DNA from 2 places in the Streptomyces sp. NPDC001890 genome. Region 2 is predicted to be linked to the other one. Evidence: predicted binding sites of a transcription regulator. Region 2 holds the regulator's gene; the other holds the start of a gene.

Region 1 (11,852 bases), on a different contig from region 2:
AGGGCAATTACGACGACGTCAACCGCTTCTGCTCCGAGCTCATCGGCGACCCGCTCGGCGAGGGCTGGGGCTTCGTCAACGTCAACCTGCGTCCGTACTACGGCGAGGGCTCCAAGACCCTGGCGTACGAGATCTGCGAGCAGCTGGGCTGGCAGCTCCCGGACCAGCTGGTCATCCCGATCGCGTCCGGCTCGCAGTTCACGAAGATCGACAAGGGTCTCCAGGAGCTGATCAAGCTCGGCCTGGTCGAGGACAAGCCGTACAAGCTCTTCGGCGCCCAGGCCGAGGGCTGCTCGCCGGTCTCGGTCGCGTACAAGGGCGGCCACGACGTCGTCCGGCCGCAGAAGCCGAACACGATCGCCAAGTCCCTCGCCATCGGCAACCCGGCCGACGGCCCGTACGTCCTGGACATCGCCCGCCGCACCGGCGGTGCCGTGGAGGACGTGAACGACGATCAGGTCGTCGACGCGATCAAGCTGCTGGCGCGCACCGAGGGCATCTTCGCGGAGACGGCGGGCGGTGTGACGGTCGGCGTGACGAAGAAGCTCATCGAGGCCGGTCTGATCGACCCGTCGCTGACCACCGTCGTACTCAACACGGGTGACGGCCTCAAGACCCTCGACGCGGTGGCCGAAACCTCTCAGGCGACCGCGACGATCCGTCCCAGCCTGGACGCGTTCCGAGCCGCCGGCCTCGCCACCAGCTGACCACCCGAGACTTCAGGAAGGGCACCCATCATGAGCGTCAAGGTCCGCATCCCCACCATCCTCCGTACCTACACGGGCGGCCAGGCCGAGGTCCCGGCCGAGGGCTCGACCCTCTCCCAGGTCATCGAGTCCCTGGAGCAGAACCACCCGGGCATCGCCGCCCGCGTCCTGGACGACCAGGGCAAGCTGCGCCGCTTCGTGAACGTGTACGTCAACGACGACGACGTGCGCTTCGAAGGCGGTCTGGAGACGGCCACGCCGGACGGCGCCGGTATCTCGATCATCCCGGCCGTGGCCGGCGGCTGCTGACGCCCCGTCCGACCCCACCGCGTTATCGAATTGCCCCCTCCGCTTCAATCGCGGAGGGGGCAATTCTGCATGGTTGAGCGCGGTAGAGTGTGGGAAGTCCCCCCAGCTGCCCGTGCCGCCCGCATATGAGAATGCGCCCGGTCGCGACAAGATGCAGCCAAAGTGTGCGATGTGCTTGCGGCATAAGTCGCCTTTGTCTGGCCCGACTTGCCCAGGAATCTCATGAATTTCCCATATTCGGGCGTTCGGTGCGGCCGAGAATTCTCGTCCGATTGACCTGTTGCAGAGGGCAGTTGGGCAGATACATTCAGCCGCGGTCGACGCGTTCCGGCGCACACACCCTCTCCTGTCGGAGGGTGAGTTCTGACCCGGGTCCGCGAAGTGCGGTCCTGCGCAAGGGCCAGTAATAGGGGAGTTAGGCATGGCTCAGGGCACCGTCAAGTGGTTCAACGCGGAGAAGGGGTACGGCTTCATCGCGGTCGACGGTGGTGCGGATGTTTTCGTCCACTACAGCGCGATCCAGATGGACGGGTACCGCACCCTCGAAGAGGGTCAGCGAGTTGAATTCGAGATCTCGCAGGGCCAGAAGGGGCCGCAGGCAGACATGGTCAAGCTCGCCGTCGGCTGAGTTCGAACGGTCGGCCAACGACACCATCCACGCACTGCACTCACGCGCTGAGGGCCCGTACCCCGGGGGTACGGGCCCTCGGTGCGTCCGCGACCGCCCCGCGCGCGCCGATGCACGCCGGTGCGCCCCGGTGCGTCCTGACGGTGCATGCCGCTGCCGGCCTGTGCCGCCAGAGGTTTTCCACAGCCCTTCACCCCCCTCCGTGCCCCTCCGAGGTTGTCCACATCCCGAGGGGGACGCTTGCACTCACGGGGGTCGAGTGCTAATCATTGCGTTAGCACTCTCCAGGTGAGAGTGACAGAACTTGGACCGGGCCGGTGAGGCCCGCAGGCCGATGGGGCAAGGAACCACCGGTCACGCAGGCCGTCCGTCGCGGGCGCCACTCGGTCCGGAGAAATCCACCCCTGTCCGGGAGGACCACTTCACATGGCCAAGATCATCGCGTTCGACGAGGAGGCCCGGCGCGGTCTCGAGCGCGGCATGAACCAGCTCGCCGACGCCGTCAAGGTCACCCTTGGCCCCAAGGGTCGCAACGTCGTCCTTGAGAAGAAGTGGGGCGCCCCCACGATCACCAACGATGGTGTTTCCATCGCCAAGGAGATCGAGCTGGAGGACCCGTACGAGAAGATCGGTGCGGAGCTGGTCAAGGAGGTCGCCAAGAAGACGGACGACGTCGCCGGCGACGGTACGACCACCGCCACCGTTCTCGCCCAGGCTCTCGTCCGCGAGGGCCTGCGCAACGTCGCCGCGGGTGCCAACCCGATGGCCCTCAAGCGGGGTATCGAGAAGGCCGTCGAGGCCGTCTCCGCCGCCCTCCTGGAGCAGGCCAAGGACGTGGAGACCAAGGAGCAGATCGCTTCGACGGCCTCCATCTCCGCCGCCGACACCCAGATCGGCGAGCTCATCGCCGAGGCCATGGACAAGGTCGGCAAGGAAGGCGTCATCACCGTCGAGGAGTCCCAGACCTTCGGTCTGGAGCTGGAGCTCACCGAGGGTATGCGCTTCGACAAGGGCTACATCTCGGCGTACTTCGCCACCGACATGGAGCGCATGGAGTCGTCCCTGGACGACCCGTACATCCTGATCGTCAACTCGAAGATCAGCAACGTGAAGGACCTCCTTCCGCTGCTGGAGAAGGTCATGCAGTCCGGCAAGCCGCTGCTGATCATCGCCGAGGACGTCGAGGGCGAGGCCCTGTCGACCCTGGTCGTCAACAAGATCCGTGGCACCTTCAAGTCCGTCGCCGTCAAGGCTCCGGGCTTCGGTGACCGCCGCAAGGCCATGCTCGGCGACATCGCCATCCTCACCGGTGGCACCGTCATCTCCGAGGAGGTCGGCCTCAAGCTGGAGAACGCCGGTCTCGACCTGCTCGGCCGCGCCCGCAAGGTCGTCATCACCAAGGACGAGACGACCATCGTCGACGGTGCCGGTGACAGCGACCAGGTCCAGGGCCGGGTCAACCAGATCCGCGCCGAGATCGAGAACTCCGACTCGGACTACGACCGCGAGAAGCTCCAGGAGCGCCTCGCGAAGCTGGCCGGCGGCGTGGCCGTCATCAAGGCCGGTGCCGCGACCGAGGTCGAGCTCAAGGAGCGCAAGCACCGCATCGAGGACGCGGTGCGCAACGCCAAGGCCGCCGTCGAGGAGGGCATCGTCGCCGGTGGTGGCGTGGCTCTGCTCCAGGCCTCGGCCGTCTTCGAGAAGCTGGAGCTCTCGGGTGACGAGGCGACCGGCGCCAACGCCGTCAAGCTGGCGCTGGAGGCCCCGCTCAAGCAGATCGCCGTCAACGGTGGTCTTGAGGGCGGCGTCGTCGTCGAGAAGGTGCGCAACCTGGCCGTCGGCCACGGTCTGAACGCCGCGACCGGCGAGTACGTCGACATGATCGCCGAGGGCATCCTCGACCCGGCGAAGGTCACGCGCTCCGCCCTGCAGAACGCCGCGTCCATCGCCGCGCTCTTCCTCACCACCGAGGCCGTCATCGCCGACAAGCCGGAGAAGGCCGCCGCGGCCGCTCCGGGCGGCATGCCGGGCGGTGACATGGACTTCTGATCCTGACGGATCGGTAGTTCCTGTACAGCTTTGCCGCATCGGCCCCTTGGACCAGCTGGTCCAAGGGGCCGATGCCGTCTCCGGGGGCCGCGCGAGCGCAAGGGATACACCTGCGGTGCGACCGCCCGCGAGGGTGCAGCGGAACCGATCGCTACGGGGCAGACGGCGCGCGCACCGCGTTGAGCTGCGTTTTCATTCCATCGGGTGCTCTCCCGGCGCCACCACGGCAGAAGATCATCTGGCGCTCCGCCCGCCGCATAGCCTGCCTCGGCGAAGTGCACTGACACAGTGCACCGCGAGGCGAAAGGCATTCCGTGATCCACTTCTCCCGCATCACCAAGCGGTCCATGGCCCTCGTCGGCGCCGCTCTCCTGTCCGGAGGGCTGGCCGCGACGACAGCGCCCGAAGCGAGTGCCGCCGCGGCGTCGGAAGTCATCATCATCGACGGCTACACCCAGACGGTGAAGGAATCGTCGGGTGTCCCCGTCACCTGTCCCACCAACCAGGTCCTGCTCGGCCGGTCGCACTCCGGTGACGAGAACGGGAGCACCACGTACTACTGCGGTCTCGTCCTCATCGATGGCCAGATGGCCAGGGTGGGCGCCCCGCACTGGAGCGATGCCCAGCGGGAGAGCAACTCGTTCTTCTCGGCTCCCAGCAACGAGGTCCTGGTCGGCCGGCAGCACTCCGGCGACGAGAACGGCCCGACCCGGTACGCGACCGCCTCGCTGAGCGCCTGGGGGCGAACGGTGGAACTGACCAGCTACCGCTGGACCCCGGGCCAGCGGGAGAGCAACAGCTACTCCAAGGCGGGCGAATACGAGGTCATGGTCGGCCGGCAGCACTCCGGAGACGACAACGGCCAGACCAGCTACCAGTACGCCAGGATCGCGGACTAGCCCGGCTTCCAGGGACTGGCAGCCCGACTCGTGGGCTTACCCCCTGACGAGGAATTCAAGGGGTAGGCCCCCATCAAGGGCGCCTTCGGCGCCGCTCGCGTCCCCTCACGCCCCCGCCACCCTCCGTGCGTCTGCGCGGCGGACGCACCCACGATGCCCGCCGGAGCGCCGTGGGTACGGGACACCGCGCCGCGCTCCCGCTACGGCAGCCGGTCGAGCAGCCAGGTGCAGAGTTCCTCCGTCACGAGGGTGTGCCCCTCGTTCCGGGAAGCGAGCTTGAACTCGTCCAGCCCGCCGGTGCCCTCCGGGAGCGAGGAAATGTCCTTGTACAGCTCGTCGTCCGTGTCCAGGTCGGCGACGTCGACCGCGCTGACGGACGGTACGAAGCAGTGCGACCGGATGCGTACGTCGGTCTTGAAGCCGAGGAACGGGTTCAGGGCATTGAAGGCGTCCGCGAGGATGCCGAAGCCCTCCAGCGAGCCGCCGGGCGCGCCGTCGATCGACGGCAGCCCCTTCGTACGGACCTCGTTGGTCTTCAGCGTCACCACCCGCAGCTTCGCGACGAGCTCGTCGAGCCCTGGCGCCTGGGTGTAGAGCTTGGTCCCCACCACCGTCAGGCCCTTGCCCTCAAGGGCCAGTTCGCCCGCCCGCACATCGGTTCCGGTCCCGTCGGCCGTCCCGTTGGAGACGCCGATCAGCCGGGGCCCGCGCGGCCATTCGCCGACCGCCTGCATCTGGGCCAGGAACACGCCGCGCTCGTCGCTCTGGTCAGGAGCGCTGTCCCACTTCTCGATGTGCCGCCACAGCAGCTGGCGGGCGGCCGGGCTGTTGATCTGGTCGGAGAACCGGCTGTCGAGGTCCTTGATGTAGTGCGCGAACGCCTGGAGCGCGATCGGGATCCAGCCGCCCCGGTGCGGGCTGTCGTACGAGAAGTACAGCGAGGTCTGGTGGTCGATGCCCTGGCTCTCCATCTTGGCCAGCGCGTGCCGGGTGACGAGCCCGCCCATGCTGAACCCGCCGACCGCCAGCGGCGTGTCGCCCAGCCGCTCCGCGACGGCCCGCGCGATCGCGGCCTGCGCGGTGAGCGAGTTGTCCAGAATCGACGCACTGCGCTCGTGGTAGCCGAGCAGGACGACGTCGTGGCCACGGCGACGCAGCTCGCTGATCAGCGCGTAGTCACCGAACTCCATGATCTGCCAGGAGAATTCCAGCTCGCTCGGCCCCGTGCCGAAGCCGTCGGAGAAGATGACCGGCCGTACGAGACCGGGGTTCCCCTCGCCGTAGTAGACCCAGGCGGTACCGCCCGGCAGCTCCCACACATCGCTGGGCGGCAACGGAAGGGAGCTGGGCCTCTCGGCGTCCAGGCGGGGGCCGGGGGCCAGTGCGATGGGGGGCCGGTCGTGGAGCCCGGAGACGATCTGCTCATGGGTGGGTTCGGACATGGTTCGTTCCCCTTTGGGCCAGTTGATTACGATCCGCGCCAAGAGGAACACGGAACGTAGCGACCGGTCAGCGAAGGCGATTCAAACCACTCCCAGGTGGGAGCCGCTTTCGGACACCGGACACCGGACGCCGGGCCGGACACGGGACACCGGGCGACGGCTCGGCCTCGCGGGCTCAAGACCTTCCGGGGCGCCCCGGCCTGACGGATCGCCGCACGAGCCCGGCCCGTACGTCGTTCATCCGATTTCGTACGCCGTCCGCCGGTACGGCCCCGCTGGGCCCGGCGGGTGCGGCGGCCGATTCGCCCCGGCAGGGCCCGCACCGGCCGCCGATCAGGGCCTCCGCGCTGCCCGGTGAGCGGCACTCGCTGCATTCGAGGGTGCGCAACACCGTCCGCTGTTGCGGCGGAGCGAACCGTTCGGGTGGCATCTTGTCGGCGAGCCGCCTGCGGACCAGGGCCGCCGCGTGGTGGACGGGCGTGGGCAGCCCGTCGGTGAGGGCGTGCAGCAGCTCCGCCTCGGTGGCCCCGCGCTCGAACCACTCGCCGACCTGCGGTTCCAGCGCCGCGCAGTCGGCCGCAGACAGGGTGAGCGTGGGCGCGGTACGGCCCAGCGCGGCGAGCAGTGCGAACGCGCGGGACCGGGTGGGGCGTCGGGGCTGCTCGACCGGTACGTCACCCCGGGTGAACGCCGCCCACCAGTCGTCGTCCCGCGCGGTCCGGGAGAAGAACGTCCGGGTCACCCAGAGCAGCACCTCGTCGTTGGCGACGCACTCGCTGCCGCGCCGCAGATGCCCGGCGTCCTGGAGCCGGTTGAGCGCGGTACGCAGTGCGCACTGCCCGTACGGGAGGTGCTTGGCGAGCGTCTTCACGGAGATGTCGGAGCCCTCGGGCAGCCGGTCGAGATACGCGGCGATGGACGCCTCGCGGGCCGGGAGGTGAGCGAAATCGCCATCGGTACGCGGATGTTGGCCGGGCGCGGACCGCTTGCCGTACCCCGGATTGGCCATCGGGTGCGGGGGTGCTGGCAGGGGTACGTGCGGGGCGCACGGGGCGGCACTAAGCTGGCCGACAGCCATCGGATCGCTCCTTGAGGTAAGCGGTCGAAGTGGTCAGGCCCCTGTCTGGTGTTCCACCACCGGCAGGGGCCGATCTGCGTCACGGAGCATCGCCCCGTATTCGGCACGCTAGAGCGTCGCCACTGTCGGTGGCAAGTCGGTCACAAGAAGTCAACTCGCCGCTCGGGGTGGGTGGGTGGGATGTGGCCCGCCTCCCGTTCCGCTGAAAGAGCGCTCGGACTTCGCGGCTTGAGCCCCGGGCGGGAACATCCCTGACGAGAGGGGGCGCGCACGTCAATCCGAATGCGCCGGTTGCACTCCGAATACGCCTCCGCTGGCGGGGTGGACGGGCGGGGGCGCGACGCGGAGCGCGGGAAGGCGCGGCGGGCTCCTGTGACCCTGGGTGCCGGGCCGGTCGGCCCGCGCCGGCTGGTCGGTCTTGCGCCGGGCCGGTTGGTCCTGCGCCGGGCCGGTCGGCCCGGAATTCCCCCCCACACACACACTCGTACGAGGAGTCCCGTGCGTATTCGTTCGATCCTCTCCCTCGCCGTGTCCGCCGTCGCGGCAGTGGCGCTGGCCACCCCGGCCCAGGCCGCCGCCGACGGCACGTACTTCATCCGCGACCAGAGCAGCGGCAAGTGCCTCGCGGGCGGCGCGGGTCCGCTCGGGGGCCACATCGAGCCGTGCAGCCCCCACACCACGTGGGACATCCGCAACCAGGGCGACGACCTGGTCCGCATCGTCGACCCGCGGAGCGAGTACCGCTGCCTGGCGCTTTCGCCGCTCCGGATCTACCCGCCGGTGGTGTGGGTGGACCGGTGCGGCAACAGCCCCGACCAGTGGTCGATCCTGGGCGCGGTCGACGGCGAGCCGGTCGCCATCGCCCTCGGCCATGGAGCGCTCGGCTACCTGGCCACGCAGCGCGACAACGTGGTCGTCCTCCCCGGCGACGCCCCCCGGTGGGTCCTGGAGCGGCTCAGCTAGCCCGCCTGAAGCTCATCGCCCACAAGGTCGACGCCACCGGGGCGGACTCGCCGCCGGTGACGCCGACCGGCTGTGGGCACCCCATCGCGCACCGACCGACCGTTGAGCGACGCGACCTCGTCGGGGCAGACGGGGGACGGGTCAGTCGCGGCGGGGGCCGATGACGGTGTTCCCGTCGTGCACGGTGATCGCCAGGGCCGGGCAGATGTCGGCGGCGTCCAGGACCCGTTCGTCCGGCTCGATCCCGTCGGACCGGACGCGGGCGCGCTCACCGTCCAGGGCGAACACCTCGGGGACTGTCCCCGCGCACATGCCCGAGCCCTGGCAGAGCTGGGTGTCTAAGCGTACGTTCCAGGCCATGGCGGTCACCACTCCACCGGCATGACGCGCGGGCCGCGCACCAGCATCTCGGACTTCCAGGTCACATCGCCGGCCAGCCGCAGCTCCGGGAAGCGGGTGACGAGGGCGGCCAGCGCCTCCTGGAGTTCGAGCCGGGCCAGCGGGGCGCCCAGGCAGTGGTGGACGCCGTGGCCGAATCCGAGGTGCTGGTTGCCCTCGCGGGCGATGTCGAGGACGCCCGGGGCGGTGAACCGCAGTGCGTCGCGGTTGGCGGCACCGACGGCGACCAGGACCGGGCTGCCCGCCCGGACGAGGGTCCCGCCGACCTCGATGTCCTCGGTGGCGTACCGGGGCTGACCGGCTCCACTGCCCAGGGGGACGAAGCGCAGCAGTTCCTCCACCGCGTTCGGGACGAGCTCGGGTTCGGCCCTGAGCCTGGCCAGCTGGTCCGGGTGGTCGAGCAGGGTGAGGACGAAGTTGGGGATCTGGGACGCGGTGGTCTCGTGCCCCGCGACCAGGATGCCCACGCACAGATCGACGAGTTCGAGCTCGGTGAGCCGGTCGCCGCCGTCGCGGGCCTCGATGAGCGCCGTCATCAGGTCGTCCTGCGGCGCGCGGCGGTGCTGGTCGATCAACCCGGCCATGTAGGCGCGCAGTTCCTCGCGGCTCGCGTCGAACTCCTCGGCGGTGAGGGAGCTGGTCGACAGCGCGTCGTCGCTCCACACCCGGAAGCGCGGCCGGTCCTCGGTGGGTACGCCCAGCATCCGGCAGATCACGGCGACCGGCAGCGGGAGGGCGAACAGGTCGACCAGGTCGGCGGGTGGCCCCGCGGTCTCCAGCTCGTCGAGCAGACCGGCGGTCAGCTCCCTGACCTGGGGGCGCAGCTTCTCGACCTGGCGGACGGTGAACGCCTTGGCGACCAGGGAGCGCAGCCGGGTGTGGTCCGGCGGGTCCATGCCGAGGATGCCCCCGTCGCGCTGCCCCTCGGACTGCCGGGGCTCGTCGTGCGAGGCGGCGGCGGCCCGGCTGAAGCGCTGGTCGCCGAGGACGAGCCGGGCGTCGGCGTAGCGGGTGACGAGCCAGGCCGGTTCGCCGTAGGGCAGCTGGACCCGTAAGAGCCCCGGCCGTTCGCGTACGTGCTCGTAGGCATCGGCCAGCTGGAGCCCGTCGGGGGTGTTGAAGGGGTAGGCGAGGGGTGCGGCATCTGCTGTGGTCACTGCGGGCCTCCCGGATGTAAGCAGCTGCTTACAACGGTAGGAGTGGCTCTCGCGGGCAGTCAACGACGCTTTACGGCCGTTATCCTGACGGGCCGTCCGAGGGGAGTTCCGAGAGAAGTTCCGAGAGGTTCCGAGAGGAATGCCGCCATGAAGACCGCTTCCGCCCCGCCGCCCGAAGAGCGCCGCAGGGACGCCGCGGCCACCCGTCGCCGCCTGCTGGAGGCGGCCCGGGACCTGTTCGCGGAACGGGGCTACGAGGGGGCGACGGTCCGCGACATAGCGGCGCGGGCCGGGGTCAACCAGGCCCTGTTGTTCAGGTACTTCGGCTCGAAGCGGGGGCTGCTGACCGAGGTCATAGCGCTCGGCGGGCTGGAGCAGCTGCGGGCGACGCCGCCGGAGGAGCTGTTCGAGACCGCCCTGCGCTCGATGCTGACCCGGAGCGCGGAGGGGCCGGAGGACCGTTCCCTGGAGGTCTATCTGCGGTCGGTCGGGCGGGGCGACGAGGCGGCCGGAACCTTGCGGGAGCTGGGCGAGGCGTACCAGAGCGCGCTGGCCGGGCTGTCCGGAGCCGAGGACGGCGCGCTGCGTGCGGATCTCGCCATGGCCTGGCTGCTGGGAATCGGCCTGATGCGGACGGTCGTCGCCCGGGAGCCCCTGGCCGGGGCCGATCCGGACGACGTCTGCCGGCTGGTCCTCGGAACGCTCGGCCATCTGTGGGCGGCGGAGCAGGATGATCGCGGCGAGTAGCACGGGCGTCGGTACGAGACGTGTGGCCGGGCCCGGGACTCAAGCCCCCGTACCGGGCCGGGACTCAAGCCCCGGGCCCGGCCAACCGGCCCGGGGCGTTTCGGGTCAGCGGTTGTCGCGCTCGAAGACGGCGAAGGCCGCCTCCTGGCGCCACTCGGTCGCCGCCTTCGGGTTGTCGGCGAGGTAGTGGGCGCAGCGTGCGCTCGGGCGGTCGGTGCCCGGCCGGTTGCCCTGGCAGGCGGAGACCAGGCGATAGCCGGACGGGGCGGAGCCGGTGGCCCACAGGCTGCGGCCCTCGCGGAACGCGTATTCCAGCGAGGCGCGGGCCAGGTCCTTCAGCTCCACGTAGCTGAGCTTGTACGTCTTGGCCGCGTACTGGTACTCGTGGCTGATGTCGATCCGGGAGACGCCCGGGTCGTCGGTGGCCAGGACGATCGGGACGCCGTAGCGGCGGTAGGCGTTGAACGGGTGGTCGTCGCCCGCGATGCCGAGGATCTGCTTGTTGCTGGAGAACGGCACCTCGACGGCCACGTTGCGCCGCGCCATCGTGCGGGCCAGCTTCCGCCAGTCGTCCTCGTGGACCAGGTCCACGCCGTGGCCGATGCGCTCGGCTCCGGCCACGAGCACCGCTTCACGGATGTGGAACTTCAGGTCCTCGGGCTTGACCAGGCCGGGGGCCAGCTCACCGGAGTGCAGGGTGAGGTGGGAGTCCGGGTACTGGCCGCGCAGGTACTTCAGCATCCGCATCTGGAGGCTGTAGTTGGCCAGCGCGCTCTCGCCGTCCTCCGGCTGCACGAGGTTGACCGCGAGGAACCTCTCGTCGCGCTCGGCCAGGCGCATGCCGACGGCCATCTGCGTGAACACCCGCACCGGGGAGCTGCCCCGGGACACCTGGGAGATCCACCTGATGGGGAGCTTGCAGCCCGGGTCGGGGCGCGGCGTGTCGCAGTGCGCGGCCTCCCGGAACTGCACGTCGGTGTCGTCGGCCTCCTTGACCGCCTCGTCCACCACCCGGTCGAGCTGGCCACCGGCCACGAGCTTGGCGTGGAGGGCGGCCAGGTCGGCGTCGTAGCCCACCTTGTCGGCGAGCGCCCGGCTGGCGTCCGAAGCGGGGGTGACCAGGGTCTCCAGGTAGAACTGGTTCTGCTCGACCACGGTGTTGGCCACGTTCGCGAGCATCTTGCCCCGGGTGTACCAGGTGGCCATGCCGAACTTGCCGAACGTGTCGAAGAAGTGGTCGTGCCCCGACTGGTCGGCCGGGAAGTCCTGCATGGACCAGGCCCGGATGATCCGCTGCCGGAACGCGTCGTCGTGCTGCGCGTCGGCCGCCGGCCTCGTGCCCGGCCCGCACGGCGGCGCCACGGCCGTGTCCGTCGCGTCGATGCACAGCCCGGCCTCGCTCGCGAGCTGGATCAGGTACTCGGTGGTGACCGCACCCGACAGGTGGTTGTGCAGGTCACCCCCCTTGGGCAGG
Region 2 (11,852 bases):
GTCGTCTCCGCCGGAGTCCGGATCACCGAGCGGGGTCTCGTACCAGGCGGCCTCGCCCGCGAGCTGGTGCCGGTACACCTCGACGGCGCTCGGGTCGGCGAGCGCCGGCTGCGGCATGAAGACATTGACGCCGAAGGGCTGACCGGTCAGCCCGCGCAGCTGCTTGATCTCGTTGTACATGCCGTCCGCCGTCTTGTACCCGGCGGCGAGGAAACCGAGCCCGCCCGCCGCGCAGACGGCGGCGACGAGCTGCGGACAGGATGCACCCCCCGCCATCGGGGCCTGCACGATCGGATACCGGCAGAGATCGGTCAACGCGGATGACATGACCGCATCGTGTCACGTCCCGCGCGGCGCGGGGCGCGCGGGACGGGGTCCGCTTTGCGCTGAACGCCGGACAAGATCCGTACGCGAACTCCGGACGGGTTCGTACGCGAACGCCTGGCAGGCTCGTCCGCGGACGCCGACCGGCCCGCACGCACGCGGACGCCGGCTCGACGTCGACGCCGAGCCCCTGTCCGACTGGGACAGGCCCGCACGCACGCGGACGCCGGACAGGCCCGCCGAGGGCGGGTCCGTCCGGCGTCCGGAAACGGTGTGCGGGGCCGGGTCGGCCGCCGTCGGCCGGTCAGCGGCCGTTGAAGGCGTCCTTCAGCCGGGAGAACAGCCCCTGCTGGCCGGGCTGGAACTGGCCGGTGGGCCGCTCCTCGCCGCGCATCTTCGCCAGGTCGCGCAGCAGCCGCTCCTGCTCCGGGTCCAGCTTCGTCGGGGTCATCACCTCGACGTGCACGATCAGGTCGCCGCGCCCGCCGCCCCGCAGATGCGTGATGCCTCGGCCGTGCAGCGGCACCGACTGGCCGGACTGGGTGCCCGGCCGGATGTCGACCTCCTCCAGGCCGTCGAGCGTCTCCAGCGGCACCTTGGTGCCGAGCGCGCCCGCCGTCATGGGGATGGTGACCGTGCAGTGCAGGTCGTCGCCGCGGCGCTGGAACACCGAGTGCGAGAGCTCGTGGATCTCCACGTACAGGTCTCCGGCCGGGCCGCCGCCGGGGCCGACCTCGCCCTCGCCCGCGAGCTGGATGCGGGTGCCGTTGTCGACACCGGCGGGGATCTTCACGGTGAGCGTGCGCCGCGAGCGGATGCGGCCGTCGCCGGCGCACTCCGGGCACGGGGTCGGCACGACCGTGCCGAAGCCCTGGCACTGCGGGCAGGGCCGCGAGGTCATGACCTGGCCGAGGAAGGACCGGGTGACCTGGGAGACCTCGCCGCGACCGCGGCACATGTCACAGGTCTGGGCGGAGGTACCGGGTGCGGCGCCCTCCCCGCTGCAGGTCGTACAGACGACGGCCGTGTCGACCTGGATGTCCTTGGTGGTGCCGAACGCTGCCTCGGCGAGATCGATCTCCAGACGGATCATCGCGTCCTGGCCGCGCCGGGTGCGCGAACGGGGCCCGCGCTGCGACGACGTACCGAAGAACGCGTCCATGATGTCGGAGAAGTTGCCGAAGCCACCCTGTCCGAATCCGCCCGCGCCACCGCCGCCGGAGGCGGACAGCGGGTCGCCGCCGAGGTCGTAGACCTGCTTCTTCTGCGGGTCCGACAACACCTCGTAGGCGGCGTTGATCTCCTTGAACCGCTCCTGGGTCTTCGGATCGGGGTTCACATCCGGGTGCAGCTCGCGGGCGAGCCGCCGGAATGCCTTCTTGATCTCGTCCTGAGATGCGTCGCGGCGCACGCCGAGTACGGCGTAGTAGTCCGTGGCCACTTACGACTCCGCCAGGATCTGTCCGACGTAACGTGCCACTGCGCGTACCGCTCCCATCGTTCCGGGGTAGTCCATGCGGGTCGGTCCGACCACGCCGAGTTTGGCGACTGCCTCGTCGCCCGAACCGTAGCCGACCGCGACGACGGACGTGGAGTTGAGCCCCTCGTGGGCGTTCTCGTGCCCGATACGTACGGTCATGCCCGAGTCCTTGGCCTCGCCGAGCAGCTTCAGTAGCACGACCTGCTCCTCCAGTGCCTCCAGCACCGGCCGGATCATCACCGGGAAGTCGTGCCCGAAGCGGGTGAGGTTGGAGGTGCCGCCGATCATCAGCCGCTCCTCCGTCTCCTCGACGAGGGTTTCGAGCAGGGTGGAGAGCACCGTGGACACGGTTCCCCGGTCCTCGCTCTCGAAGGATTCCGGCAGGTCCTGCACCAGCTGCGGGACGTCCGCGAAGCGGCGTCCGACGACCCGGCTGTTGAGCCGGGCCCGCAGATCGGCGAGAGAGGTCTCGCCGAACGGGGCGGGGCAGTCGATCATGCGCTGTTCGACCCGGCCGGTGTCCGTGATGAGCACGAGCATCAGCCGGGCGGGGGCCAGCGAGAGCAGTTCCACGTGCCGCACCGTCGAGCGGGTCAGCGAGGGGTACTGCACGATGGCGACCTGCCGGGTCAGCTGCGCGAGCAGCCGTACGGTGCGGCCCACGACGTCGTCGAGGTCGACCGCGCCGTCGAGGAAATTGTGGATGGCGCGACGTTCCGGCGTCGAGAGGGGCTTGACCCCCGCGAGCTTGTCGACGAAGAGCCGGTAGCCCTTGTCCGTCGGGATGCGTCCCGCGCTGGTGTGGGGCTGGGCGATGAAGCCCTCGTCCTCCAGCACCGCCATGTCGTTGCGGACGGTCGCCGGGGAGACCCCCAGCTTGTGCCGCTCGGTGAGCGCCTTGGAGCCGACGGGCTCCTCCGTGCCGACATAGTCCTGGACGATGGCGCGGAGCACTTCGAGTCTGCGTTCGCTGAGCATCGCGCACACCTCCAGCTGTGTTTCCTCGTTGGTTCTCGGGTCGTTCCTGTTTCTCTGCCCAGGAATCCGCCTGGCACTCTGTCAACGCGAGTGCCAGCAACCCCCCGGCCAGTGTACGGCGGCCGAGTGGGGACCTAGCAAGGGCGACCGACCACGCTACCTCGCGACCTCGCAGGTGGTTTGCGGATAGCGTCACGGTATGGATGCCTCTTGGGAAGAGTTCGGCTGGGAACGACTCGGCCACGGAGTGGGCCGCAGGCGCCTTCCCGGGTGGGACGCGACGGTCGCGCTGGTGGCCGGAACGGACTCGGTGCTGCTCTTCGACACCGGATCGACGCTCCGTGAGGGCGCCGAGGTGCGGGCCCAGGCGCAGGCCCTGCTCGGCCGGAGGGTGACGCATATCGCACTCAGCCATCCCCATTTCGACCATGTGCTGGGCACCGCCGCGTTCTCCGGCGCCCAGGTGTACGGAGCGGTCGGCATGACCGGGCTGCTGAAGCACGGGAAGGACGAGCTGCACACCTCGGCCGTGCGCCACGGGGTCGAGGAGCACGACGCGGCGGAGGCCGCCGACGCGCTGGTCGCGCCGCAGCACGAGGTGTGCGGCGAGTGGACGCTCGATCTGGGCGGCGGACGTGAGGTGCTGCTGGCCGACGTGGGCCCCGCGCACAGCGGCCACGACCTGGTGGTGGTCGTCCCCGGCTCCCCCGCGATCGTGCTCTGCGGCGACCTGGTCGAGGAGTCCGGCGAACCGCAGGCGGGCCGGGACGCCTTCCCCGCCCGCTGGCCGGCCTCCCTGGACCGGCTGCTGGCGCTGGGCGGCGAGGACGCGGTGTACGTGCCGGGGCACGGGGCGGTGGTGGACGCGGCGTTCGTACGCGACCAGCGCGAACAACTGGCCATGCGCTTCGGCGTGTCGTGACCCCCGGGCCCGGCTCGTCCTATCGTCGTCCGATGCGCAGCTACCAGCCGGACCTGACCCCGCCGTGGAAGAGGTCCGCCCCCGTTCCCGAGGTCCCCGCCGAAGCCGATCTGGTCGTGGAGGAGGTCGCCACCGGATTCTGCGGTGCGGTGATCCGCTGCGAGAAGACGGCCCAGGGCCCGACGGTGACCCTGGAGGACCGCTTCGGCAAGCACCGGGTGTTCCCGATGGAACCGCGCGGCTTCCTGCTGGAGGGCCGGGTCGTCACCCTCGTACGCCCCTCGGCCGCCGCTCCGGTGCGCCCCGCGCGCACGGCCTCGGGTTCGGTCGCGGTGCCCGGCGCGCGCGCCCGGGTCGCGCGGGCGGGCCGGATCTATGTGGAGGGCCGGCACGACGCGGAGCTGGTCGAGCGGGTCTGGGGCGACGACCTGCGGATCGAGGGCGTGGTCGTCGAGTACCTGGAGGGCATCGACGACCTTCCCGCCGTCGTACGCGAGTTCTCCCCCGGCCCGGACGCCAGGCTGGGCGTCCTGGTCGACCACCTGGTCCCCGGCTCCAAGGAGTCCCGGATCGCCGACCAGGTCACGGACGGGAACGTGCTGGTGGTCGGCCACCCCTACATCGACGTGTGGGAGGCGGTGAAGCCGTCCTCCGTGGGCATCACGGCCTGGCCGGTGGTCCCTCGCGGCCAGGACTGGAAGACGGGCGTGTGCCGTGCGCTCGGCTGGCCGGAGAACACCGGCGCGGCCTGGCAGCACATCCTGTCCAGGGTCCACTCGTACCGCGACCTGGAGCCGTCCCTGCTGGGCTCGGTGGAGCACTTGATCGACTTCGTGACGGAGCACCCGCACTCAAGCCCCTCCGGCGTTTGAGGAGCGGGGGTCCGGGGGCAGGGCCCCCGGTCACGGGGAGGGGCGGGCAGGGGAACAAGCCCCGCGCAGCGGCCCACCCCCACACCTCCGCGCCGCCCACCTTCAGTCCACCAGATCCCGCACCACCGCATCCGCCAGCAACCGCCCCCGCAAGGTCAGCACCGCCCGCCCCTCCCCATACGGCCCGGACTCCAGCAGCCCATCCGCCAACGCCCGGCGAGAAGCCGCCAGACCGGCCGGGGCCAGGATGTCGAGCGGGCACCCGTCCTGGAGCCGGAGCTCCAGGAGGATCCGCTCGACCCGCCGGTCCTCCGCGGAGAGGATCTCGCGCCCGGCCCCCGGCGACCGTCCCTCGGCCAGCGCCTGCGCGTACGCGCCCGGGTGCTTCACGTTCCACCAGCGCACCCCGCCGACGTGGCTGTGCGCCCCGGGCCCGGCGCCCCACCAGTCGGCCCCTCGCCAGTACAGCTCGTTGTGCAGGCAGCGGCCCTCGGGCGTGCGGGCCCAGTTCGACACCTCGTACCAGGAGAAGCCCGCCGCGGCCATCGCCTCGTCCGCGATCAGGTACCGGTCGGCGTGGGCGTCGTCGTCGGTCATCGGGATCTCGCCGCGCCGGATCCGGCGGGCCAGCTGAGTGCCCTCCTCGACGATCAGCGCGTACGCCGACACATGGTCCGGCCCCGCACCGATCGCCGCGTCCAGCGAGGCCCGCCAGTCGTCGTCGGACTCCCCCGGCGTGCCGTAGATCAGGTCGAGGTTGACGTGCTCGAAGCCCGCCTCCCGGGCCTCGGCGACACAGGCCTCGGGCCGCCCCGGCGTATGCGTGCGGTCCAGGATCTTCAGCACGTGCTGCCGGGCGCTCTGCATCCCGAAGGAGATCCGGTTGAAGCCGCCCTCCCGCAGTTCGGCGAGGTACGCCGGGGAGACGGACTCCGGATTGGCCTCGGTGGTGATCTCCGCGTCGTCCGCGAGCCCGAACTCCTCGCGGATCGCCCCCAGCATCCGGACCAGGTCCGCGGCGGCCAGCAGGGTCGGGGTGCCGCCGCCGACGAAGACCGTGCGGACCGGGCGCGGATCGTCGCCGAGGACCTTGCGGGCCTGGCGGACCTCGCCGATCAGATGCTCGGCGTAATTGTCCCTGGAGGCCAGCGCGCCGCCGGAGCCGCGCAGCTCGGTCGCGGTGTAGGTGTTGAAGTCGCAGTAGCCGCAGCGGGTCGCGCAGTACGGCACGTGCAGGTAGAAGCCGAGCGGCCGGTCGGCGGCGCCTTCCAGGGCATGGCGGGGCAGCGCCCCGTCGTCGGGTACGGGTTCACCATCGGGCAGTACGGAAGGCATACCGCCCATTGTCGCTCGCCGCCGGGGAACGCCCGGCCACGCCCGTGATCACGGAGGCCCCCCCGGCCCCGGCCACGCCCGCGATCACGGGATCCGCCCGGCCCCGGCCACGCGTCCTCACCCCGCCTGGAGCACCAGCAGCGCCAGGTCGTCGTCGGGCGGCCGCTCGGCGAATTCGTGCACCGCCCGCTTGATCCGGTCCGCTATCCCGTCCGCCGACAGCCCGGTGCAGCCGGCCAGCGCCTGGGCCAGCCCGTCCCCGTCGTCGAACATCAGCGGCCCGCAGCGCCGCTCCGTCACCCCGTCCGTGACGCACAGCAGGCTGTCACCCGGCGCCAGCTCGAAGCTCTGGCTCTCGTACGCGACGTCGTCGAAGATCCCGAGCAGCATCTGCGGCTCGGCGGCCGGGCGGACCTCGCCGTCGGGCCGCAGCAGCAGCGGCAGCGGGTGGCCGGCGCTGGCCAGGGTGCAGCGCACGCCGCCGCCGGGCAGCGGTACGAGCTCTCCGTACAGCAGGGACAGGAAGCGGGACTGCCCGGTGTCCGGGGTCTGCTGACCGCCGGCGGCGGCCACCATGAGCGCGGCCGCCTCCGCGGCCTCCATCGCGTCGTCGAGGAGCAGCCGGTTGAGCCGGTCCAGGACCTCGCCGACGCCGAAGCCCTCGCGGGCCAGCAGCCGCAGCCAGGGGCGGGCGAGGCCGGTGACGACGGCGGCTTCGGGGCCGCTGCCCTGCACGTCGCCCAGCACGAAGCACCAGCGGTCGCCGGGGCACGGGAAGATGTCGTAGAAGTCACCGCCGACGACGCCGTCGTCACTGGGTTCGTACACCAGGGAGCTGGTGACCCCGGGTATGTCGGCGACCTTGCCGGGCAGCAGGGCGCGCTGCAGGATGCGGCTGATGGTGGCCTGCCGGGTGTACTCGCGGGCGGCGCCGACGGCGAGGCCGACCCGGCGCACGAAGTCCTCGATGAGCGCGGTCACCTCGTCGGGGACGCGGGCGAGGCCCTCCCGGCCGAGGAGTACGGCGCCCAGGGTCCGGCCGCCGGAGGTGATCCGGTAGGCGAGGGCGGACGCGGCGGGCTCGTCGGCCTTCGCGCCCTCCTCCTCGCCACCGGGCCACGGCATGGAGACGGGCCCGGTGCCGACCCGCTCGGGGAGCCGGATCGGGTCCTGTTCCAGCAGGGCGCGCAGCTGCCCGGTCTCGGCCTCGTCCCGGTGCCAGATGCTGGCGAGCCGGGGTACGGCGGAGGGGCCGCCGTTCTCGGGTTCCAGCCAGATCGCACACCAGTCGGCCAGCCTGGGCACCAGTAACTGTCCGGAGAGCGCCGCCACGATGTCCTCGTCGAGCTGGCCGGCGAGCAGGTCCGACGCCTCGGCGAGAAAGGAGAGCGCGCCGCGGCCGGCCCAGTCCGCGTCGTCGCGCAGCGCCCGGCGGGCGGTGGGGGCGAGCAGCTCGGCGGCGCGCAGACCCTGCTGGAACCCGGGCTCGGCCGCCGGTTCCGGGAAGGGGTTCCAGTCGTCCACGGGGAGCCTGGCCCAGACGGTCTTGAGGCCGGTGCGGTAGGTGATGCCCCAGCGTTCGGCGAGGGTCCCGACGAGCTGGAGCCCACGACCGTACTCGGCGGGCTCGTCGGGGCCGACGAGGCCGGCGCCCTCCGCGGCTTCGGCGGCGCTCCCGGACTCCGGGCGGTCGCTGCGCACGGCGCGGGCCGGGTGGTGGTCCGAGACCTCCAGCACCAGGGCCGCGACCTCGTCCCCGGCGGCCTCCTCCAGCCGGGCGAGCACCTCCACATTGGTCCCGGCGTGCACGACCGCGTTGGTGACCAGCTCGCTGACGACGACTTCCGCGTCCTCGGCCACGCGCTCGCTGAACCCCACGGCCGCGGGCAGCCCGAGCCCGGTCCACTCGCCGAGCGCGGCCCGGACGAACCTGCGGGCGGCGGAGGGTGCGAGGAGGTTCCCGGGCAGGGACGTATGGGCGACCGGCCGTGCGTCCGCACGGCCTGCGGGATCACCGGGACGCTGAACGATGTCCCGCTGCAAGGGAATGGGCCCCACGGTGCAGCTCCTGACCTGTTCTCGCTCTGTCTGTTCTCGTTGCTGTCTGTCTGTTCTCGTTGGGCGGCGCTGACGACACCGACAGAGTGACAGATGGACCATGCCCATAAGCAACGAGTTGCCGAAGTGAGCGGAGAAAAAGAGCGGGGAGGAACACCGTGGGGGCAGGCTCTATGCCTCGCGGGTCCCCGCGTACATGTCGTCGATGAGGCCCTTGTACGCGCGCTCGACGACCGGCCGCTTCAGCTTGAGGCTGGGCGTCAGTTCGCCGTGCTCGATGTCCAGGTCGCGGGGCAGCAGCCGGAACTTCTTGATGGTCTGCCAGCGCTGCAGGCCCTCGTTGAGCCGCTTCACGTAGCCCTCGATGAGCGCGACGGCCTGCGGGGAGGCGACCACTTCGGCGTACGGCTTGCCGCCCAGGCCGTTCTCGGCGGCCCAGCCGAGGATGGTCGGCTCGTCGAGTGCGATCAGGGCGGTGCAGAAGTTCCGGTCCGCGCCGTGCACCAGGATGTTGGAGACGAACGGGCAGACCGCCTTGAACTGTCCCTCGACCTCCGCCGGGGCGATGTACTTGCCGCCGGACGTCTTGATCAGGTCCTTCTTGCGGTCGGTGATCCGGAGGTAGCCGTCCACGGACAGTTCGCCGATGTCGCCGGTGTGGAACCAGCCGTCCGGCTCCAGCACCTCGGCGGTCTTCTCCGGCTGCCCGTGGTAGCCCTGCATCAGGCCGGGGCCGCGCAGCAGGATCTCGCCGTCGTCCGCGATCCGTACCTCGGTGCCGGGGAGCGGCTTGCCGACGGTGCCGGTGCGGTAGGCCTCGCCCGGGTTGACGAAGGAGGCGGCGCTGGACTCGGTGAGGCCGTAGCCCTCCAGGATGTGGATCCCGGCGCCGGAGAAGAAGAGGCCGATGTCGGTGGCGAGGGCGGCGGAGCCGGAGACACAGGCGCGCAGCCGGCCGCCGAAGGCCTCGCGGAGCTTGGCGAAGACAAGGGTGTCGGCCACCTTGTGCTTGGCGCCGAGCCCGAACGGTACGGAGGCCGTGCCGGTGCGCCGGAAGTTGTCCTGCGAGACCGTCGCGTACTCGCGGGCGACACCGGCCGCCCACTGGAAGATCTTGTACTTGGCCCCGCCGCCGGCCCGCGCCTTGGCGGCGACGCCGTTGTAGACCTTCTCGAAGATGCGGGGCACCGCGGCCATGTACGTCGGCTGGACCACCGGCAGGTTCTCGATGATCTTGTCGACCCGGCCGTCGACGGCGGTGACGTGGCCGACCTCGATCTGGCCGGAGGTGAGGACCTTGCCGAAGACGTGCGCGAGCGGCAGCCAGAGGTACTGGACGTCGTCGGCGGTGATGAGGCCGGTGGCCACGGTGGCCTTGGCCATGTACGACCAGTTGTCGTGCGGCAGGCGCACCCCCTTGGGGCGGCCGGTGGTGCCCGAGGTGTAGATCAGGGTCGCCAGCTGGTCGGCCGTGATGGCGGCGACCCGCTCCTTGACCGCCTCGGGGTGCTGCGCCAGGTACTCGGCGCCGCGGGCCTCCAGCTCGGCGAGGGTGAGCACCCAGCCCTCGGGGTCGCCCTCGGCGGGGTCGGCGCCCTCGGGGTCGATGACGACGACATGGGCGAGGTCCGGCAGCTCGGCGCGGCACTCGCGGGCCTTGGCCAGCTGGGCGGCGTTCTCGGCGATGAGCACCCGGCTGTCGGAGTCGGAGAGGATGAACGCCGACTCCTCGGCGTTGGTCGACGGGTAGATCGTGGTGGTGGCGGCACCCGCGCACATCACACCGAGGTCGACGAGGATCCATTCCACCCGGGTGCTGGAGGCGAGCGCGATGCGCTCCTCCGGCTGCACGCCCAGACCGATGAGTCCGGCCGCGACGGCGTAGACCCGCTCGGCGGCCTGCGCCCAGCTCAGCGACTTCCACTCGTCGGGTCCGGCGCCGGTGGCCGCGGGGACGGGGTAGCGGTACGCCTCCCCGTCCGGGGTGGCCGCCACGCGGTCGATGAAGAGGTTCGCCACGGAGGGCGGTCGGTTCTCGATCAAGGTCAGTGTGTCGCTCACGACGTCCTCCGGGCCTGCGGCAGTGCTTCACGACCGGCTGCTGGTTGCTGCTTGTTCCTCGCGGCTGTTCCTCGCGGGGCTTGTTTAACTGGTGAGTAACTACGAAGCCGTGATCAGGGTAGAGCGCCCGCGTCCACCGCGTAAGGGGCAACGAGCCGCCGCTTCATAACAAACGGGCCCCCGCGTCGCGAGTCGCTGCGACGCGGGGGCCGTTCGGGCGGTCACCGGGTGGGACGGGGGTCCGGCTCGGGCGGGCTACTTCTTGCCCTTGCTCTCCCCGCCCGACTCGTCGGTGGACAGCACGGCGATGAAGGCCTCCTGCGGCACCTCCACGTTGCCGACCATCTTCATCCGCTTCTTGCCCTCCTTCTGCTTCTCCAGCAGCTTCCGCTTACGGGAGATGTCACCGCCGTAGCACTTGGCGAGGACGTCCTTGCGGATGGCGCGGACGGTCTCACGGGCGATGACGCGGGAGCCGATGGCGGCCTGGATCGGCACCTCGAAGTTCTGCCGCGGGATCAGCTCGCGCAGCTTGGCGACGAGCCGGACGCCGTACGCGTACGCCTTGTCCTTGTGCGTGACCGCGGAGAACGCGTCGACCTTGTCGCCGTGCAGCAGGATGTCGACCTTGACGAGCTGGGCCGTCTGCTCGCCGGTGGGCTCGTAGTCGAGCGAGGCGTAACCCCGGGTCTTGGACTTCAGCTGGTCGAAGAAGTCGAAGACGATCTCGGCGAGCGGCAGGGTGTAGCGGATCTCGACCCGGTCCTCGGAGAGGTAGTCCATGCCGAGCAGGGTGCCGCGCCGGTTCTGGCAGAGCTCCATGATCGCGCCGATGAACTCGCTGGGGGCCAGGACCGTGGCGCGCACGACGGGCTCGTGCACCTTGTCGATCTTGCCCTCGGGGAATTCGCTCGGGTTGGTGACGGTGTGCTCGGTGCCGTCCTCCATGTCGACGCGGTAGACCACGTTGGGGGCCGTGGCGATGAGTTCGAGGCCGAACTCGCGCTCCAGCCGCTCCCGGATCACGTCGAGGTGGAGCAGCCCGAGGAAGCCGACGCGGAAGCCGAAGCCGAGGGCCGCGGAGGTCTCCGGCTCGTACACCAGGGCGGCGTCGTTGAGCTGGAGCTTGTCCAGCGCCTCGCGCAGGTCCGGGTAGTCCGATCCGTCCAGCGGGTACAGACCCGAGAACACCATCGGCTTGGGGTCCTTGTAGCCGCCCAGCGCCTCGGTCGCACCCTTGTTCAGGGAGGTGATGGTGTCACCGACCTTGGACTGCCGGACGTCCTTCACACCGGTGATGATGTAGCCGACCTCGCCCACGCCGAGGCCGTCGGCCGGGGTCATCTCCGGGGAGGAGACCCCGATCTCCAGCAGCTCGTGGGTGGCGCCGGTGGACATCATCCTGATGCGCTCGCGCTTGTTGAGCTGGCCGTCGACCACCCGGACGTACGTGACGACGCCGCGGTACGAGTCGTAGACCGAGTCGAAGATCATCGCGCGGGCCGGGGCGTCCGCCTGGCCGATCGGGGCCGGGACGTCCCTGACCACCCGGTCGAGCAGCGCGTCCACGCCGATGCCGGTCTTCGCGGAGACCTTGAGCACGTCCTCCGGCTGGCAGCCGATGAGGTTGGCCAGCTCCTCGGAGAACTTCTCGGGCTGCGCGGCCGGCAGGTCGATCTTGTTGAGCACCGGGACGATGGTGAGGTCGTTCTCCATCGCCAGGTAGAGGTTGGCCAGGGTCTGGGCCTCGATGCCCTGCGCGGCGTCGACCAGCAGGATCGTGCCCTCGCAGGCGGCGAGCGAGCGGGAGACCTCGTAGGTG

Evidence for each region. Region 2 encodes HrcA, which represses chaperone genes, less so after heat shock. Its sites were predicted from a motif close to TTNGCACTCNGNNNNNCNGAGTGCNAA; they were not measured.
Region 1: groL (chaperonin GroEL) is a predicted target of HrcA. The motif match lies at 1,884-1,910, and genes of this name have one in related genera.

Annotation. Positions count from the first base shown of each region.
Region 1 is NZ_JBIATE010000007.1:119,833-131,684, reverse strand. It holds gene thrC (threonine synthase) at 1-707, shown strand, start outside; gene ACFYY1_RS20090 (MoaD/ThiS family protein) at 738-1,016, shown strand; gene ACFYY1_RS20085 (cold-shock protein) at 1,438-1,644, shown strand; gene groL (chaperonin GroEL) at 2,071-3,693, shown strand; gene ACFYY1_RS20075 (hypothetical protein) at 4,008-4,592, shown strand; gene ACFYY1_RS20070 (hypothetical protein) at 4,793-6,034, opposite strand; gene ACFYY1_RS20065 (hypothetical protein) at 6,210-7,112, opposite strand; gene ACFYY1_RS20060 (hypothetical protein) at 7,611-8,075, shown strand; gene ACFYY1_RS20055 (ferredoxin) at 8,217-8,435, opposite strand; gene ACFYY1_RS20050 (cytochrome P450) at 8,441-9,631, opposite strand; gene ACFYY1_RS20045 (TetR family transcriptional regulator) at 9,779-10,378, shown strand; gene ACFYY1_RS20040 (adenosine deaminase) at 10,484-11,852, opposite strand, start outside.
Region 2 is NZ_JBIATE010000001.1:508,464-520,315, reverse strand. It holds gene ACFYY1_RS02205 (nitronate monooxygenase) at 1-327, opposite strand, end outside; gene dnaJ (molecular chaperone DnaJ) at 629-1,765, opposite strand; gene hrcA (heat-inducible transcriptional repressor HrcA) at 1,766-2,782, opposite strand; gene ACFYY1_RS02190 (MBL fold metallo-hydrolase) at 2,982-3,704, shown strand; gene ACFYY1_RS02185 (DUF3097 domain-containing protein) at 3,737-4,576, shown strand; gene hemW (radical SAM family heme chaperone HemW) at 4,679-5,920, opposite strand; gene ACFYY1_RS02175 (SpoIIE family protein phosphatase) at 6,029-7,954, opposite strand; gene ACFYY1_RS02170 (AMP-dependent synthetase/ligase) at 8,141-10,030, opposite strand; gene lepA (translation elongation factor 4) at 10,286-11,852, opposite strand, start outside.